4 regions of the Anaerocolumna sp. genome follow, and region 2 is predicted to be linked to each of the others. Evidence: riboswitches for the same ligand, from Rfam matches in the RefSeq annotation. Region 2 holds a riboswitch; each other region holds the start of a gene.
The links. A riboswitch is a leader RNA that binds a small molecule or an ion and turns the genes downstream of it on or off. The one in region 2 is predicted to bind cobalamin.
Positions count from the first base shown of each region.

Region 1: another riboswitch for cobalamin. It lies ahead of RT261_RS12780 (prenyltransferase/squalene oxidase repeat-containing protein); the one in region 2 lies ahead of RT261_RS09390 (ribonucleoside-diphosphate reductase subunit alpha).
Region 3: another riboswitch for cobalamin. It lies ahead of RT261_RS18685 (cobyric acid synthase); the one in region 2 lies ahead of RT261_RS09390 (ribonucleoside-diphosphate reductase subunit alpha).
Region 4: another riboswitch for cobalamin. It lies ahead of RT261_RS14750 (ABC transporter substrate-binding protein); the one in region 2 lies ahead of RT261_RS09390 (ribonucleoside-diphosphate reductase subunit alpha).

Region 1 covers NZ_DAMAUC010000014.1:84,091-88,311, reverse strand. Annotated here, with positions in the region: gene RT261_RS12790 (electron transfer flavoprotein subunit alpha/FixB family protein) at 1-546, shown strand, start outside; gene RT261_RS12785 (butyryl-CoA:acetate CoA-transferase) at 601-1,941, shown strand; cobalamin riboswitch at 2,175-2,372, shown strand; gene RT261_RS12780 (prenyltransferase/squalene oxidase repeat-containing protein) at 2,730-4,221, shown strand, end outside.
Region 2 covers NZ_DAMAUC010000009.1:141,675-145,895, reverse strand. Annotated here, with positions in the region: gene RT261_RS09410 (hypothetical protein) at 1-399, shown strand, start outside; gene RT261_RS09405 (hypothetical protein) at 468-977, opposite strand; gene RT261_RS09400 (GNAT family N-acetyltransferase) at 1,077-1,517, opposite strand; tRNA gene RT261_RS09395 (tRNA-Leu) at 1,618-1,701, opposite strand; cobalamin riboswitch at 2,025-2,250, shown strand; gene RT261_RS09390 (ribonucleoside-diphosphate reductase subunit alpha) at 2,471-4,221, shown strand, end outside.
Region 3 covers NZ_DAMAUC010000032.1:24,616-28,836, reverse strand. Annotated here, with positions in the region: gene RT261_RS18690 (DUF512 domain-containing protein) at 1-1,222, opposite strand, end outside; cobalamin riboswitch at 1,466-1,655, shown strand; gene RT261_RS18685 (cobyric acid synthase) at 1,746-3,263, shown strand; gene cobT (nicotinate-nucleotide--dimethylbenzimidazole phosphoribosyltransferase) at 3,247-4,221, shown strand, end outside.
Region 4 covers NZ_DAMAUC010000019.1:23,346-27,566, forward strand. Annotated here, with positions in the region: gene RT261_RS14740 (ABC transporter ATP-binding protein) at 1-405, opposite strand, end outside; gene RT261_RS14745 (FecCD family ABC transporter permease) at 402-1,490, opposite strand; gene RT261_RS14750 (ABC transporter substrate-binding protein) at 1,589-2,596, opposite strand; cobalamin riboswitch at 2,633-2,873, opposite strand; gene RT261_RS14755 (hypothetical protein) at 3,294-4,221, opposite strand, start outside.

The DNA.
Region 1 (4,221 bases), on a different contig from region 2:
GATTTTCGTCCCCAGATGGCTACCGTTCGTCCAGGGGTAATGCAGAAAGCTACACCAAACTTTTATGCAGAAGTTGCTATTGAAAAATATAATCCGGGATTTATACCAAACCACCGATATGTGGAAATACTGGATGTAATCAAAAGGCAAAGTAACAAAATAGATATACAGGATGCTAAAATTCTGGTTTCAGGGGGACGGGGAATGGGAGGTCCTGAGAATTTTAAACTCTTAAATGATTTAGCTGAGGTTCTAGGGGGAGAAGTCAGCGCTTCCAGAGCATGTGTTGATGCTAACTGGGTAGAAAAAGATATACAGGTTGGTCAGACAGGAAAGACAGTAAGGCCCAATTTGTATATTGCATGTGGTATATCCGGAGCAATTCAGCATCTGGCAGGAATGGAGGAATCCGACCTAATCATTGCAATAAATAAAGATGAATCAGCACCTATATTTGATGTTGCTGATTTTGGAATAGTGGGGGATGCAATAAAAATTCTCCCAGTACTTACTGAAAAATTGAAACTTGAAATGTCCGGAAAATAAACAAAGTATCACAAACTTATGGAAAGAGCAGAACTATAAATTGGGAGGATCAAAATGAGATTTAATGAAGAATATGAACAGAAATTAGTTTCAGCTGGGGAAGCGGTAAAAGTAATTAAATCCGGTGACTGGGTCGATTATGGGTGGGCAACAGGTACTCCGGTGGCATTAGATAAGGCTTTGGCAGCCCGCAGTGAAGAACTGTCAGATGTAAAGTTAAGAGGCGGAGTATTATTATGGGCACCGGAAGTATTTAAGGTGGAAAATGTAGCCGAACATTTTACATGGAATTCCTGGCATACATCCGGGATCGAGCGGAAAGCAATCAGTCAGGGATTTGGATATTACAATCCTATGAGGTATTCCGAACTGCCAAGATATTATAGGGAATCTGCCCATCCTGATGATGTAGCCATGTTCCAGGCAGCCCCTATGGATAAGCACGGGTACTTTAACTTTGGACCAAATGCGTCACATATGATGGCAGTCTGTGAGACTTCAAAAAAGATAATTGTAGAAGTAAACGAGAACATGCCCAAGTGCCTTGGAGGATTCGAAAATGGTATTCATATTTCAAAAGTAGATATGATTGTAGAAGGGGACAATCCTCCAATTGCTGAAATGGCACCTTCTGTTCCTGATGCAATAGATGAAGAAGTAGCAAAGTTAATTTTGGAGGAAATTCCAAATGGAGCATGTCTTCAGTTAGGCATTGGCAGTATGCCTGATGCGGTTGGGACACTTATTGCTGCTTCCGACTTAAAAGATCTGGGAGTACATACGGAGATGTATGTTGATTCCTTTGTTGATATCTCGAAGGCCGGTAAAATCAATGGCTCTAAAAAAGCCATTGATACCTATCGCCAAACCTATTCATTTGGTACCGGAACTAAAAAATTATATGACTACATTGACAATAACCCAGAACTTATGAGTGCACCAGTGGACTATGTAAATGATATTAGAACAATTTCTGCTATTGATAACTTTATCTCAATTAATAATGCCGTAGATGTGGATTTATTTGGTCAGGTAAATTCAGAATCCTCTGGAATTAAACATATAAGCGGTGCAGGAGGACAACTGGATTTTGTATTAGGAGCCTATTTATCTAAAGGCGGCAAGAGTTTTATCTGTTGTTCCTCTACCTATAAAACAAAAACAGGAGAAGTAAAATCACGTATTCTGCCTATATTAAATACCGGTTCTATTGTGACCGATACCAGACCGGCCATACACTATTTTGTTACGGAGTATGGCAAGGTGAATCTAAAAGGATTGTCTACATGGCAAAAATGCGAAGCAATTATTTCTGTTGCACATCCTGACTTTAGGGAGCAATTAATTGCGGAAGCAGAGAAGATGAAAATATGGAAAAAAAGCAATAAGGTCTAGGTGAATTTAGGCTTTAGACAAAAAGCTTGGGACTCATTGGAAGATGGGCATTTCCAAGCTTTTATTTATGTTAAAAAATGAGTACTGTTTTCTTCCCATTTAATTACTGATAATGGATATATTATCAGAGAAATACTGCATGCTTACCAAAAAAGAAATTAAATTAGTATTTTACATTAATTTATGGTATATTTTACTATGAAGTTAAATAATTATGTAGAAACAGTTTACAATTAAATAAGTGTTCTATAGGTGAGAAGGTATGTTATAAGAACATCTGCCTCTTAAAATGGAATAAGTTTAGAAACTTAGCAGCTCACTCTACTGTAAAAAGCTACGAAATGTGAATAAGCCACTGGTTAAGTCTGGGAAGGCCACAAAGTAGGTTTGAAGCTTTAAGCCAGGAGACATGCCTATAGATTATACAATCCGACGGTGTGGAAGGAAAGTACTTTAATTCTTATAATTGATGTAGAAAATTATAAGGTTTTAAAAGAATGTCCAAATACTGCCTTCTTGGCAGTATTTTTTTTGCAATACAAATCGCTTTTTTATGGGGTTAATTTCAAAATAGTTATCCTATGCGATTTGATTTTGTATATCCCGCCCGGAAGGTACTCTATCTTACGGGCGTTTTTATTTTGAGAGGGGATTTTATGTCTAATCATGTAAAAACACTGAATAAACGTTCATTCTCTTGAGTGGAGACTAGTCAATTATAAAGTACGGAAAGTGTAAAATTGCTTATGATAAAAATTGTGTATTTAAATTAGAAAGGGAGGATAGCATTGATTAAAAAAGTAATAACCAGGTTAATTTGTTTCCTACTTATGATTAGTTTTCTTTTGTATCCTGTTAATGTTTACGCTCAAAAAAAAGAAAGCGTTCCGGTTACGAATGAGAGGTTAGAGGAAATCATTCAAGATATTATTACATGGGCCAAACAAGGAAATGATGCATTACTAAATTCAATTTTCTTAGAAAGTGCAGGTCAAACAAGCGGAGATTGGTTCCCTATCGGAATAGGAAGGTATGGGTATAAGGAAGAACCCTATGAACCTTATCTAAAGCAAATTACAGAAGTTGTCACAGAGCGATATAAGCAGCCAAATAAACTTCATGCTGTAAAAGCAACAGAATGGCATCGTATTTCTTTGGCAGTATTAGCTATGGGAGGAGATCCTACGAATATTGGATTAGATACGGAAGGAAATCGGATAAATTTAATTGCAGATGGAAGCTATAATTTTGCTGGCCGCAAGGGGATAGACGGACAAGGAATCAATGGTGCTATATGGGCGCTGATTTGTGTGGACAGCTTAGATTATCCTATACCGGATAATGCAAGATACCAACGGGATGACATCATTACTTTAATTACGAAACGTCAGCTTAAAGATGGTGGTTTTGCTTTAGCAGGAATAAAGTCAGATCCGGATATAACAGGCATGGCACTTCAAGCCCTGGCACCTTATGTTAACTCAAATAAAAAGTATCTTGCTTATCAAGAAGAAAAGACCATTTCTCAAATAGTGGAAGAATCATTAAATATATTATCACAATTACAGGAAAAGGATGGAGATTTTACAAGCTGGGGTACCGTAAATGTGGAAAGTACGGTACAAGTCCTAACAGCGCTTTGTTCCCTTGGAATTGATCCGTATAAAGATAGTCGTTTTATTAAGTATAATAATACATTAATTGATGGTATTCTGAAATATCGATGTGATGATGGTGGATTTGCCCATTCTTACCAAACAGATAAGGATAATCCATATGCCCAAGCAGGTATTTCAAATGGAATGGCGACGGAACAGACACTATATGGTCTGGTATCTTATTATCGTTTAAAAAATGGGATGAGAAGTTTGTATGACTTTCGCCCTGAGAAAAGATTAGAAGAAAAAGTAACAGAAGAGAAAAAAACAGAAGAGAAGAAAGCAGACGAGAAAAAAACAGAAGATAAGAAAGCAGAAGATAAGAAAACAAAAGCAGAAGAGAAAAAAAATAGCAATAATAAAAATGAAGATATTAAAAAGACAGAATCAAGTAAAAAGGCAGAACCAGGGAAAAAGACAGAATCAAGTAAACAAACAGAAGCAAGTAAAAATATAGAATCAGGTAAAAATAAAGCGCCAAGCCAAAAAGAGAATATCGATAGCCAAAGAAGTGATAAATCGGATGGTATCAAGACAACCACCCTAACACAGAATGAGAAAAAAGCAAGTAGTGCCCAGATCTATGAAGATATAATTCCTCAAATAGCATTCGAGGAAGGGA
Region 2 (4,221 bases):
GAAGCTGCGGTAGAGGAAAGCTATGTACTGACAGCTGCTGAACCACCAAAGGAACCAGTCAGCTATTTAATTGGTGAAGCATACCGGATTATCAGTCCCGTTTATAGTGTGGAAAACCTACAGGATGCCACAATTGTATTAGATTTTAACTTGTCTGTTGTTCTCAAAGATTATCTTGCTGAAAATCCTGACGCTCAGCTAGGCAGGGACTTTGTGTTATTGGAGATGGAGTCGGATATGACTTGGATCACACCAGTGGTACCATCTTATGACAGCAAAAATTTTGACACACCGGAGAATGCAGAAAAGTACTTAGGCAATACCAGCAAGTGTAAATATTCCTATCAAGTTTCCGACAAACCAATACAAATTTGTTTTGGTGTGTTACAAAAAGAATAAAACAGAATAACTTTGTTAAACCTAAAAAATCCGCTGCTCCTTACAGAACAACGGATTTTTTATTTGTTTTATTCCACTTGTGGACCGGATGGAAGACGTTCATATGCATCAGATTCATGAACATACTCCCAAACTTCCGTCATGAACTTTACAAATTTATTGTTAGCCTTTGATATTCCCTTTTGGTCTATGTGGGCACCTGTACTGCAGGATATGCTTTTAGTCTCACCATCGGATACATATTGAAATTCATAATAGGATGGAGGTATGGCCATATAGCCTTTATCCGGATCGATCTCTTCAGGCAGATCATGGAGGTCATATTTTATAAAGGCCTCATAAATCTTCTGTAGCTGCTCGTCAGAAAAATTGAAATCTGTTATAGCATTTGGGTCTCCTTCGTCAAATTGAAATCTGTTTTTTATTGTAGAATTAAACGTATCAACTTCTGTGAAATTGTGGGTATAAACAAATCCAAAATCATCAGGAATTTCTTTTGCTGACTGCTTCCCACCATTACATGCACTAAAAAGTAAAGCAGATATTAACAGAAGCATTAGAACCTTTGCTCTTTTCATTTTTACTCCGTCCTCCTATCACTTATTTGTCCTAAAAAGGACTTGATATGCTAAATTATACCATGACTTCGGGACATTGCAACAAAAATAGGAGGAACTTTATGACTCCCTTTTTAGATAAACCATATCAACAAGTTGCTTTCCACATTCATATATAGGATGGTCATAGTTATCAGTGAAAAAATTTTCTATACGATGTGACTCAATAAAGCCGCATCTTTGATAAAAGTCCAGAGTGAGTGGGCTGTCACCTGTTCCCACAAGCATAGTTCTACAATCCGTATAGTAAGAAAACAAAAATTCTATCAGGGCTTTTCCATATCCTTTTCGCTGGCAATCAGGTCTGGTTGCAATATTTTTTATCTCATAAATTCCGTCTGCTTCTTTTGTAACTACGCATTCGGCTTTTATTCCATTATCATCTAGAACAAACATCTCGCCACGTTCCAAGTATTTGTCTATCATGCTTTCCTGTTCGTCTGCAAGTAATAGCAGGTCGATATATTCTTTTTTGTTTTCTGTGACTTTTATTATATTCATAAGCTTGCACCTCTTATTTTATGTTTTTGGGGATTATTTTAACATATAAAATAAAAGAAGTCGATTGCAGTAATCGGCTTCTTTTAATAAAAATTATGTATGCAGTCGAAGGGACTTGAACCCTCACGGTCTTGCGACCACTAGAACCTGAATCTAGCGCGTATGCCAATTCCGCCACGACTGCAAATAATAGTAACGTAAATATTGTACTACTTTTTTCAGTTATGTCAAGTATAAGGTTATGAAATTTACTTAAAAAGTATAAAAATTAACTTGGTATAGTAGTCTTAACAGTATAATTAAGTATTATTTATGTCCCTTTTAATTCAAAAATGCAGCCTTGAACCCGTAGGGTCTTGCAGCTGCTAGAGCCTGAATCTAGCGCGTATGCCACACTGTAAATAGCTCTTTATCAGGCGACAATTTCCCACTATAATACAGGGAGCATTTTACTTGCAATGATAATATTTATATATTATAATAACCTAATATGAATAGTATATTTTAATAATAACCAAGAATTTAGGTTTCCAATTCAGTAGGATAAGCTTTGGGCAAATCCCCTGGGTTATGGAATTAATAGGGAAGATAGGTGAGAATCCTGCACAATCCCATTGCTGTATTTACAGAGTACATTTTCTGGATTGCAAAAATCGGCCACTGGAATATCTGGGAAGGCGAAAATGTATGTTGAAGTATAAGTCAGAATACCTGCCTAAGTTTTATAGAATAGCAATTCTGTGAGGACAGGACATGCTATATTTATTAGGGTAAGCTCATGTAAAATGAGTTTTATTTTGTACCTAGTATTTATAATAAATATAGATATAATTCAAGCCTTATAGTTGCATTCTGACTATGAGGCTTTTTCTCGCTTAATTTTAGACATATAGGCTGTCTGGGTGGATTGATATTCTAATAATGATTTATTGCTGAGAGAAAGGAAGGGCGTTATGGATATAAAAATAAAGAAGAGGGATGGTAGTTATGAACCTCTTTACGTAGAAAAAACAAAAAAGATGGTAGCTTATGTATGTGAGGGGCTAGAGGGCTGTGACCCAATTGAGCTTGAAATGGACTCCAACATTCAGTTTCGGGATGGTATGAGTACAAAGGAAATACAGAAAGTTCTTATTCAAACTGCCATAGAAAAGATGATTCAAACCACAAAAGATGCCCACGGTAATACGGTAAAAACTACAAATATTAACTGGCAATATGTTGCAGCAAGATTATTAATGTCTGATTTATATAAAGAGGCCGCAATTAATAGAGGATATGATTATTTTGGCTATGGAGATTTTTCCGAATTAGTACATAAGTTGGTGAAGGATAAATATTACGGAGAATATTTAATAACGGAATATAAGGAAGAGGAGATTAAGGAGTTAGGTGCTTATATAAAACCGGAGAGAGACTTGCTCTTTAATTACGAAGGCCTGAAACTGTTGACAGATAGATACTTAATTAAAGGTTTTAATAAAGAAGTATTGGAATTGCCACAGGAACGGTTTCTTGCTATTGCTATGCATCTTGCCATTCCAGAAGGCAGCAAAAAGATGGAATATGCTAAAAAGTTTTATGATCTGCTTAGTTTGCTAAAGATGACGGTAGCCACACCAACCCTTGCCAGTGCAGGTACTCCTTATCATCAATTAAGCAGCTGCTTTATATCCGTTGTGGGGGATAACCTGTGGTCTATTTATGATGTGAACAGTAAGTTCGCAAGTGTATCCAAACATGGTGGTGCGTTAGGCATCTATACAGGAAAGATCAGGGCGCTAAATAGTGAAATCAGAGGGTATAAAAATGCTTCCGGAGGAGTCATCCCATGGATTCGTTTATATAATGATACTGCGGTGGCGGTGGATCAGCTTGGCAGAAGAAAGGGCGGGGCCTCTATTACACTGGATATATGGCATCGTGACCTTTATGAATTTATGGAACTAAGGACCAATAATGGAGATGATAGAAGAAAAGCTCATGATATTTTCCCAGCTTTAAGTATTCCCAATCTTTTTATGGAGAGATTGGAAGCAAGAGGAAGTTGGTCATTATTTGACCCGTATCAAGTACATAAAGAAATGGGATTTTACTTAGAAGATTTTTATGATGATGAAGACAACAAAACCTTTACGCAACATTATCTTGCCTGTGAAAAAAATCAAAATCTGGAACGTGTTACAGTAACTGCCCTTGATATTATGAAAAAGATTATGAAAAGTGCAGTAGAAACCGGAACTCCGTTTATTTTCTTTAGAGATACTGTCAATCAGGCCAACCCTAATAAACATGCCGGAATGATCTATGCTTCAAACCTTTGCCATGAAATTGCACAAAATGTAAGTGAATCTACCCTGATTGAAGAAAGCATTGTAACGGATCAAAATGAAAATCATGTAGTAACAAGAGTAAAGTCCGGCGACATGGTAACCTGTAACCTGAATTCCATTAATCTTGGCCGTGTTAATATAGATGAATTGGAAGAAACCGTACCACTTCAGATTCGTATGCTGGACAATGTGATAACTTTAAATCAGTCACCGGTGGCGGAAGCGAAAATTACCAGTGATAAATACCGGGCGATAGGCCTTGGAACCAGTGGATATCATCATTATCTCGTAAATAAGGGAATAACCTGGGAAAGTGAAGCACATTTTAAAGAAGCGGATCTGTTATTTGAAGAAATAGCATATGAGGCAAT
Region 3 (4,221 bases), on a different contig from region 2:
ATGGAATAAGAAGGCTGGTACCTAAATCAGTTCCTTTATCCTTTTGCTCCTTTAATTGCTTAATAAGGTCCTGCCCTGTAATTAGTCCTGCCACGGTAATTGTTTCACCAAAGAAATGGTTCTTTATACAAACTACATTTATCTTTATATTTGGAAAGGCCTCCATTATTTCCTCTGAAAAGGAGAGCATGGTCTTATATGCAAGCTTTCCGGTTGCGATTGTAATGTTTCTGTGGAGAGACAGTTTTAAACTGTTGTATTCTTCAGATGCAATAACTTTATTCAATGCCTCATGAAATTCATTTATAAACAGTCTCATCATACCTACACCATTTTCTAACTGTATATAGCCATCATAAAATTCTTCCTCTGGGAATTCCCGTTCAGCAATGATGTAAAACTCATCACTGGCATGAATGAAATGCAGCCCGAATTTATCATAAAGCCCCTGCTGATAACTTTCAATCAGGTCAATTACTGCACCAGCTTCTTCTTTAGTAAATAATTCGAGAGGAAAAAGACCCTTACGGTATTTGGTTATCCCGGCAGGTACTACGGATACACTCCTCATAAATGGCAGGTATTTGGATAGGTCGTTGATAGATCTTTTAAGTTCCGGGCCATCATTAACATTTTTACATAAAACAATCTGGCCATTCATTTCTATACAACCTTCATATAGTTTGTCCAAGTTTTTAAGGGCATCTCCTGCAAAACGGTTGTTAAGCATCTTGCAGCGAAGCTCAGGATTAGTAGTCTGAACGGATATATTAATTGGAGCCAGATTAAAACGTATTATCCTGTTGATATCTTTTTCAGACATATTAGTCAAGGTGATATAGTTGCCTTGAAGGAAAGAAAGTCTTGAGTCATCATCCTTGAAATAAAGAGTTTCCCGCATCCCTTTTGGCATCTGATCAATAAAACAGAAAATACATTTATTATGACAGGAACGGTAATCGCTCATAAGACCGTTCTCAAAGTCAATGCCCAGATCCTCGTCGTATTCCTTATCTATTTCAAGAACCCATTCTTCACCAGAGACTTTTCTGATAAGAACTTCGATATATTCATCTTTAATAAGATATTGATAATCAAATACATCATCAATTTCTTCCTCATTGATAGCAACAAGATAGTCACCGGGCTCTATGCCCATTTCTTCACCAATGGAATTAGGCAGCACCGTTTTTATCAGGTGACCTTTGGATTTCTTCTTCATTTTGTGACCTCTTTCTATAATCTATACCAGTACTGGAATTATTAATAATTATACACAAGATTTTCCCAAGTAACAGGCCTATCTTCATTTATAATGAACATTTATTTCTAACTGCATGATTATTATACACATACACCATATGATTGTAAATGACAACATGCGCCAATTCTGGATTCTATTGACGAAAGATGAGGACAAAAAAGTTGGCAGAAGAATTATTTTTGTGATACAATACAGTTATTAAAAATACAATACATTTAAGGTGTTAGAATTCTATATTGGTTCTAATGAAAAGGGAAACAGGTGCAAATCCTGTACGAACTCGTCACTGTGATAAGGGAGTTGCGGCAAATATGTCACTGATATTAATCGGGAAGACTGCCGTTAATGATGATCTTTCAGCCAGGAGACCTGCCTTAGATGAAGCTACTACAGCCACGAGAAACTGGTCTGGAATGAATGAGACGTTTTTTTGATGTCTATATTTATACCTCCATGCCTTAGTGGCAATGGAGGTTTTTTTATGGCAAAAGTAATTATGGTTCAGGGAACTATGTCGAATGCAGGTAAGAGCTTGCTTGTAGCAGGTTTATGCAGAATATTTAAGCAGGATGGTTACCGGGTTGCTCCTTTTAAATCTCAGAATATGGCCTTAAATTCCTATATTACAGAGGAAGGCTTGGAAATGGGAAGAGCTCAGGTAATGCAGGCGGAGGCAGCGGGAATAAAGCCTTCGGTATTAATGAATCCCATATTATTAAAACCTACTAATGATATCGGATCTCAGGTAATCGTTAATGGTGAAGTAATAGGGAATATGAATGCGAAGGATTACTTTGCCTTTAAAAAGAAATTGGTGCCGGATATTAAAAAAGCTTATGAAGAACTGGAGAAGCGGGCAGATATTATTGTTATTGAAGGCGCGGGAAGTCCGGCGGAAATCAATTTAAAGGAAAATGATATTGTAAATATGGGACTGGCAGCAATGCTTAATGCGCCGGTGCTTTTAGTAGGGGATATTGACAGAGGGGGTGTCTTTGCCCAGCTTCTTGGTACCCTGATGCTTTTGGAAGATTGTGAAAAGGCTCGGGTAAAGGGACTTATTATTAATAAATTCAGAGGGGATCAATCCATTTTGGATCCCGGAATTACAATGCTTGAGGATAAAGGTGGAATTCCGGTAATTGGAGTAATTCCGTATATGAATATATCTGTAGAAGATGAGGATAGCCTTACCAACCGATTTGATAAAAAAGAGGAAGCACAGATAGATATTGCCATTATAAGATTTCCCAGAATCTCAAACTTTAGTGACTTCTCTGTTTTTGAGCAGATTGAAGGAGTATCTGTAAGGTATGTGGATTCTATCACTCAGCTGCATCATCCAGATATGATTATTCTGCCTGGCAGTAAGAATACTATGGGAGATTTAAAATGGATGCGGCAGAATGGACTGGAAGCAGCAGTGAAAAAGCAAAAAGGCAGCTGCGTTATATTTGGGATCTGTGGCGGTTATCAGATGCTAGGAAGTACAATATCAGATCCCCATTCTATAGAGGAGGGAGGATCAATCCGTGGAATGGAGTTATTTTCAATGGAAACGGTATTGGAGAAAGAAAAGGTTCGAACTCAGGTAGAAGGAAGCTTTGGAAAGGTATCCGGAGTACTATCCGGATTATCCGGCATGAGATTACAGGGTTATGAGATTCATATGGGGAGCAGCAGGAGGGAACAAGACTGCCTGCCCTTATGTAGTCTGACAAATACATTGGATGGTCAAGGCAAGGAAGATGGAATTGCCGCAGAAAATATCTATGGTACGTATGTGCACGGCATCTTTGATGAAGGAACCATCGCCTCCGTTATAGTGAATGGACTTGCAAAAAGAAAAGGACTTACTCTGGAAAGTGGTCTGATGATGGATTATAAAAGCTTTAAAGAAACCCAATATGACAAACTTGCGGATACTTTAAGAAAACATTTGGATGTGGATGGAATATACAGTGTTTTAAATGGAGGAGATTATGAAAGAATTATCTAACTTATATATTGACAAACCGGATGAGGAAATAAGGGAAAAGGTAAAAGAAATCTGGGATGGAATTGCAAAACCCATAAAGGGACTTGGCCAGTTTGAAAGGATTTTTTCACAAATTGGGGCCATAACAGGCTCCACTCATATTGATATTTCAAAAAAAGCAGTAATAGTAATGTGCGCAGACAATGGAATTGTGGAAGAGGGAGTGACACAATATGGACAGGAGATGACGACAATTATAGCCTCCAGTATGGTCATGGGGGATACTTCTGTCTGCAAAATGGCAAAGGTAGCCGGAGCGGATATACTGCCGGTAGACATTGGAATCAATCGGGAAGATGAAATACCGGGTATGATACAGCGTAATATTGCACATGGAACCAGGAATTTTAAAAAAGAACCGGCTATGTCCCAGGAAGATGCCCTGAAGGCAATAGAAACTGGAATTGCAATGGCTGCAGAATGTAAAAAAGAAGGTTATAACCTTCTTGCAACGGGAGAAATGGGGATTGGCAACACCACAACAAGCAGTGCAATGACAGCGGCGCTGCTGCAATGCAGGGTAGAGGACGTTACAGGAAATGGAGCAGGACTTACGAAAGAAGGCTTGGATCACAAAGTGGAAGTTATTAAAGAGGTACTGGATCAATATAACTTTCAAAAGAGTGAAGCTCTTCGTATTCTGGCAACCGTTGGAGGATATGATATTGCCGGGCTGACAGGTGTTTTTATTGGCGGAGCAATTCACCATATCCCGGTGGTTATGGACGGCGTGATCAGTGGAGTCGCAGCACTAACAGCGGAACGACTCCTTCCGGGAGTTAAGGACTATATTATCCCCTCCCATATGAGTAAAGAACCTGCTGCAGTAAAAATTATGAAGGAACTTGAATTACATCCGGTAATTGATGCTGAGATGGCATTAGGAGAAGGCACCGGAGCGGTGATGATGTTTTCATTG
Region 4 (4,221 bases), on a different contig from region 2:
CATAGCTTTTTGTACCATTTCTTTGTCAGCTTCACTTGCATCAGCAAACCTTTTTTGATGTGGTATTCTTCCCATCATTACAATATCATAAGTGGAAAAGGTACTATCCAATACTGTATTTTGTGGAACCAGTGCTATCTTTTTTGCCAAATCTTTTCTTTTATAATTCTTTAGATTGATTTCATCCAGTATGATATTGCCTTCCTCTGCTTCTATGAATCTAAGAATATTTTTCACTAAAGAAGTTTTACCGGAGCCATTTGGTCCAATAATACCGTAAATATTTCCTTTTTCAATCAAACAGTTTAAATTATTCAGAATCGGTTTTTCATTTTTAGGTGGTTGCCAGGAAAGCGACTCCACCACAATTCCCTGTCCTTTTTCTTCATTTAAATTGTTATTCAATGCAGCATCTCCTTTCTCTTATTGCGTTGCAATAAGTAGATAAAATATGGAGTGCCTAACATTGCAGTAATAACTCCAACAGGTATCTCAGAGGGTGCCACTGCATTCCGGGCAATGGTATCGCAAGTAATCATAAAGATTGCTCCCCCTATGCCGGACAAAGGCAATAATACTTTGTGTTTCGATCCACTTATTATGCGAATACAATGAGGAATCACAAGTCCTACAAATCCAATGATACCGCTAACCGATACACAGGCTGCAACTTGAAGGGATGCTGCCATAATAAGTATTTTCTTTATCCAGGCTGTATTAATGCCCAAACTTTCTGCTGTATCATTTCCAGTAGTCAGAACATCTAATTCCCTTGAAAATACAGTTATTACTCCACAACAAATCACAGTGAATACTGCTAAAAACAGCACCCTGTCCCAAGTTGCCCCTGAGAAACTTCCCAGAGTCCACAAATATACTTTTTCAATCTGATCATGATTAAATGTCATTAGAAGGGATATGGTGGAGGAAAGCATGGTGCTAACCACTGTACCTGTTAGTAATATATTTACTACAGGCAGTTTATTACCTACACAGGATAACCGGTATACAATAAAAGCAGTTAGGAGTGCTCCAATAAATGCAAAGGTTCCAATTACTCCAAGACCCAGGAAACCAAATCCAATACCGCTTAACATGGCAATAGTAGCTCCCACTGCTGCTCCTGAAGAAACTCCTAAAATATGTGGATCTGCCAGGGGATTGCGAAACAATCCTTGAAATGCAGCCCCCACTACAGATAAACCACAACCTACAAAACCAGCCAATAAAATTCTTGGCATTCTGATCTGCCATACAATTTTGGGGTAATTCGGATTTACCTTGGTTATCACTGATAAATTAATGAACTTTCCCAAATATGGTATCCGGGAAGCAATTATCTTTAAGCTGTCAGTTACCGATAAATCTGCGGAACCAAAAGAAGCGGAAATGGCAATACATAAAATTAAAATAAATATAAGAATAGTTAGATACCACAAATTATTTTTATTTCTACGTTTTTCTAACTTTTTTACCTCATTTGTTTTCATATGATTTTCTGCCTCTAATATCTTTTTATTAAATTTGGGTACAACAAAAGGGCTTGGAACAGGATAACTGCCGACCATCCGTTCAAAACCCAATTATATTACTTAAACGCTTCTGGATGCATAATTTCAGCTAAGGTTCTTAGACCTTCTGCATTACGGTATCCTTGGCGCTCAAGTATATTTTTATCTATTCCATATACTTGGTCATTCTTTACAGCCGTTAAATCTTTATAATTCTCTGCTGTTTCAAAGTCTGATTTCATATCTTCCGACATTATGATAATATCCGGATCGGCTTCCACCAAACTTTCTAATGTATAGGACCATCCTGACACATCTTGTGCAATATTATTACCGCCAGCCAGTGAAATCATCTGGCCTATGAAGGTATCTCCTCCCGCTGTAAAATCACCAAATTCTCCAAATCCTACAACAAAATATACACTTGGTTTATCCAAATCTTTTATCAATTCTTTCGTCTCATTAATTGATGTCTGCATATCTTTAACAGCTGTTGCAGCTGCTTCATTTACATTAAATATAGTGCCCATTGTTTCAATAATAGAATAAGCACCCTCTATATCATTTTCCGCATATAGAACAACAACCTTAACACCTAAATCCGTTAACTTTTTATTGGAATCTTCATTAAAGTGTGTTGAAGCAATTACTACATCCGGATCTAAACTGATTATCTTCTCAATATCAGGACTTTTTAAGGTACCTATTGACTCTATATCAAGGGCTTCTTTGGGATAGTCGCAATAATCTGTACGTCCAACCAGTCTACTTTCCAGTCCAAGTTGATAAATCGTCTCTGTGATGTTTGGAGCCACTGATACAACCTTCTTTGGTTCTGAATCAAAAGTTACTTCGGTACCTTCTGAATCAGTAATTGTAAGCGGATATTTCGTTTCCTCAGGTAACGATTCCGGCTCTTCCGGTGCCGGTGTTGATTCTGTGTTTTTTTCTTCTACTGATGTCTCTGCCGGATTAACATCTGAGTTCCCAGGAACATTGTCTGTCTTGCTATTACATGCTACAAGACCAAATACTAAAGTCATACAGCATAATATAGCCAAAATTTTACGCAAATATTTCATCATAATCTCCTTCTGCTCTCTCTTCCCCACCGAAAATGAGCGGTTAAATTATATATGGCAGGTTTCCTGACTTATGGTTAACTTACTTACTGCAGTCTTCTCAGATAAATGCATTCTTCTCAATCGAAGCAATACTTCCGGCAGATGATTGAGTGTTCAGACATTTCTCCAATGACTATTACATGCAGCTTTCAAACCAATTACAGTAGCGGGGGCTGTTGTGGACTTAAACCACATTCCCTTTTGACTTTTTCAAAGCACCATATACTAATAATACTTTAATATTATATATGTTATACCATTATAAAACAAGTTAGAAATAATTTATTTTTACATTATTATACTATTCAAGCGTAGCCGGTAAAAAGCGGATATAAATCAACATAAGAGTCTATGTAAATCACATTGATAACATAGTCTCTTCCAATGTGAATATAAGTACACATTTTCTAAAGCTGATAAAATAGAGCATATTATTAAGAAAACAGAACTACATCATGGTATAACACGTTTTTGTTGACCTTTCAAAATTCTGACGTAGAAATAGAATGAGAATGAACGGAGGGTGTATTAAAATGCGCTAAAAGGTCTGTGTAGTTTGACGGGCTCGGTTCTGGTGCGAATTAGAAATGCCAGAAACGGGGGATATGTACGATTCCACAAATTGAAAAGGCTAATTCGCATGGTTATATTAATATACTCATTCTATTCCTTGATATATTTCCTTATAAACATCATCTATATACTTTTGCTCGGACATAATTTCATCATTTAACTTTGATATTTCCTTCCTTTTGCCTTGAATGTCATCTTCAAGCGAAGAAATAAGTGTTGTGGAATCTTCAATGATAGACTTTTTTCTTACCACTTCGTTTCCCACATAACGAGCGGCTTGGAGTGCCTTTTCCTTGCCAAACAACTTTTTCTCATTTTTTACGATAGTTTCTTCCAAATCCGATATATCCCGTTTTATTTGCTGTATCTTTTGGTGTTCTTGCCATATCTGTTTCTCAATTTGGCTAATCGTTTTTTTAATTGCGTCAACCTGATTGTTTAGTGGTGCAATAATTGATTTTTTTTGGTTAATAGCTTGTTCTATTTCTGGGTGCTCTTGAAAATACTGCTTTTCAGCTTCTTTCTTCTTTCTCTCTTTTTCTTCTTTCCGTCTATTCCATTTCTCGCTTTCCGTGAGAAGCCCATCCCTAAAAGTTTTTAGACGTCCGCTTATAGCTTCATTAGTTAATTTGGCACCATAGATTTCATACCGCTCTTCCAAGCCATCTATATAGTTTTGATATTGATTGCAAATAGAACTGACTAAATTTTGAAAATCATCATTATCCTCAATTGCTCTCACGGGAACCGCTATCTTTAGCAATAGTGCGTTATTTGTTAGACCTTCCATAAGATAAACAAAAGATGAATCTGCATTCAATGTGTTTATACTTTTTGACCAAAAATTTGCAGCAGCAAATGATTGAAATATTCGTTTAATGCTTGCTACATCTTCTATTTCAGATGTAGCTACTTGTAGTAAGTCTAATGCTTGGGAAAGATAATATCCATAAACCTCTTTCTTTACCTCATCTTTCTTATCTGTTGGTGAAAATTCAATCGCATTTTTTCCG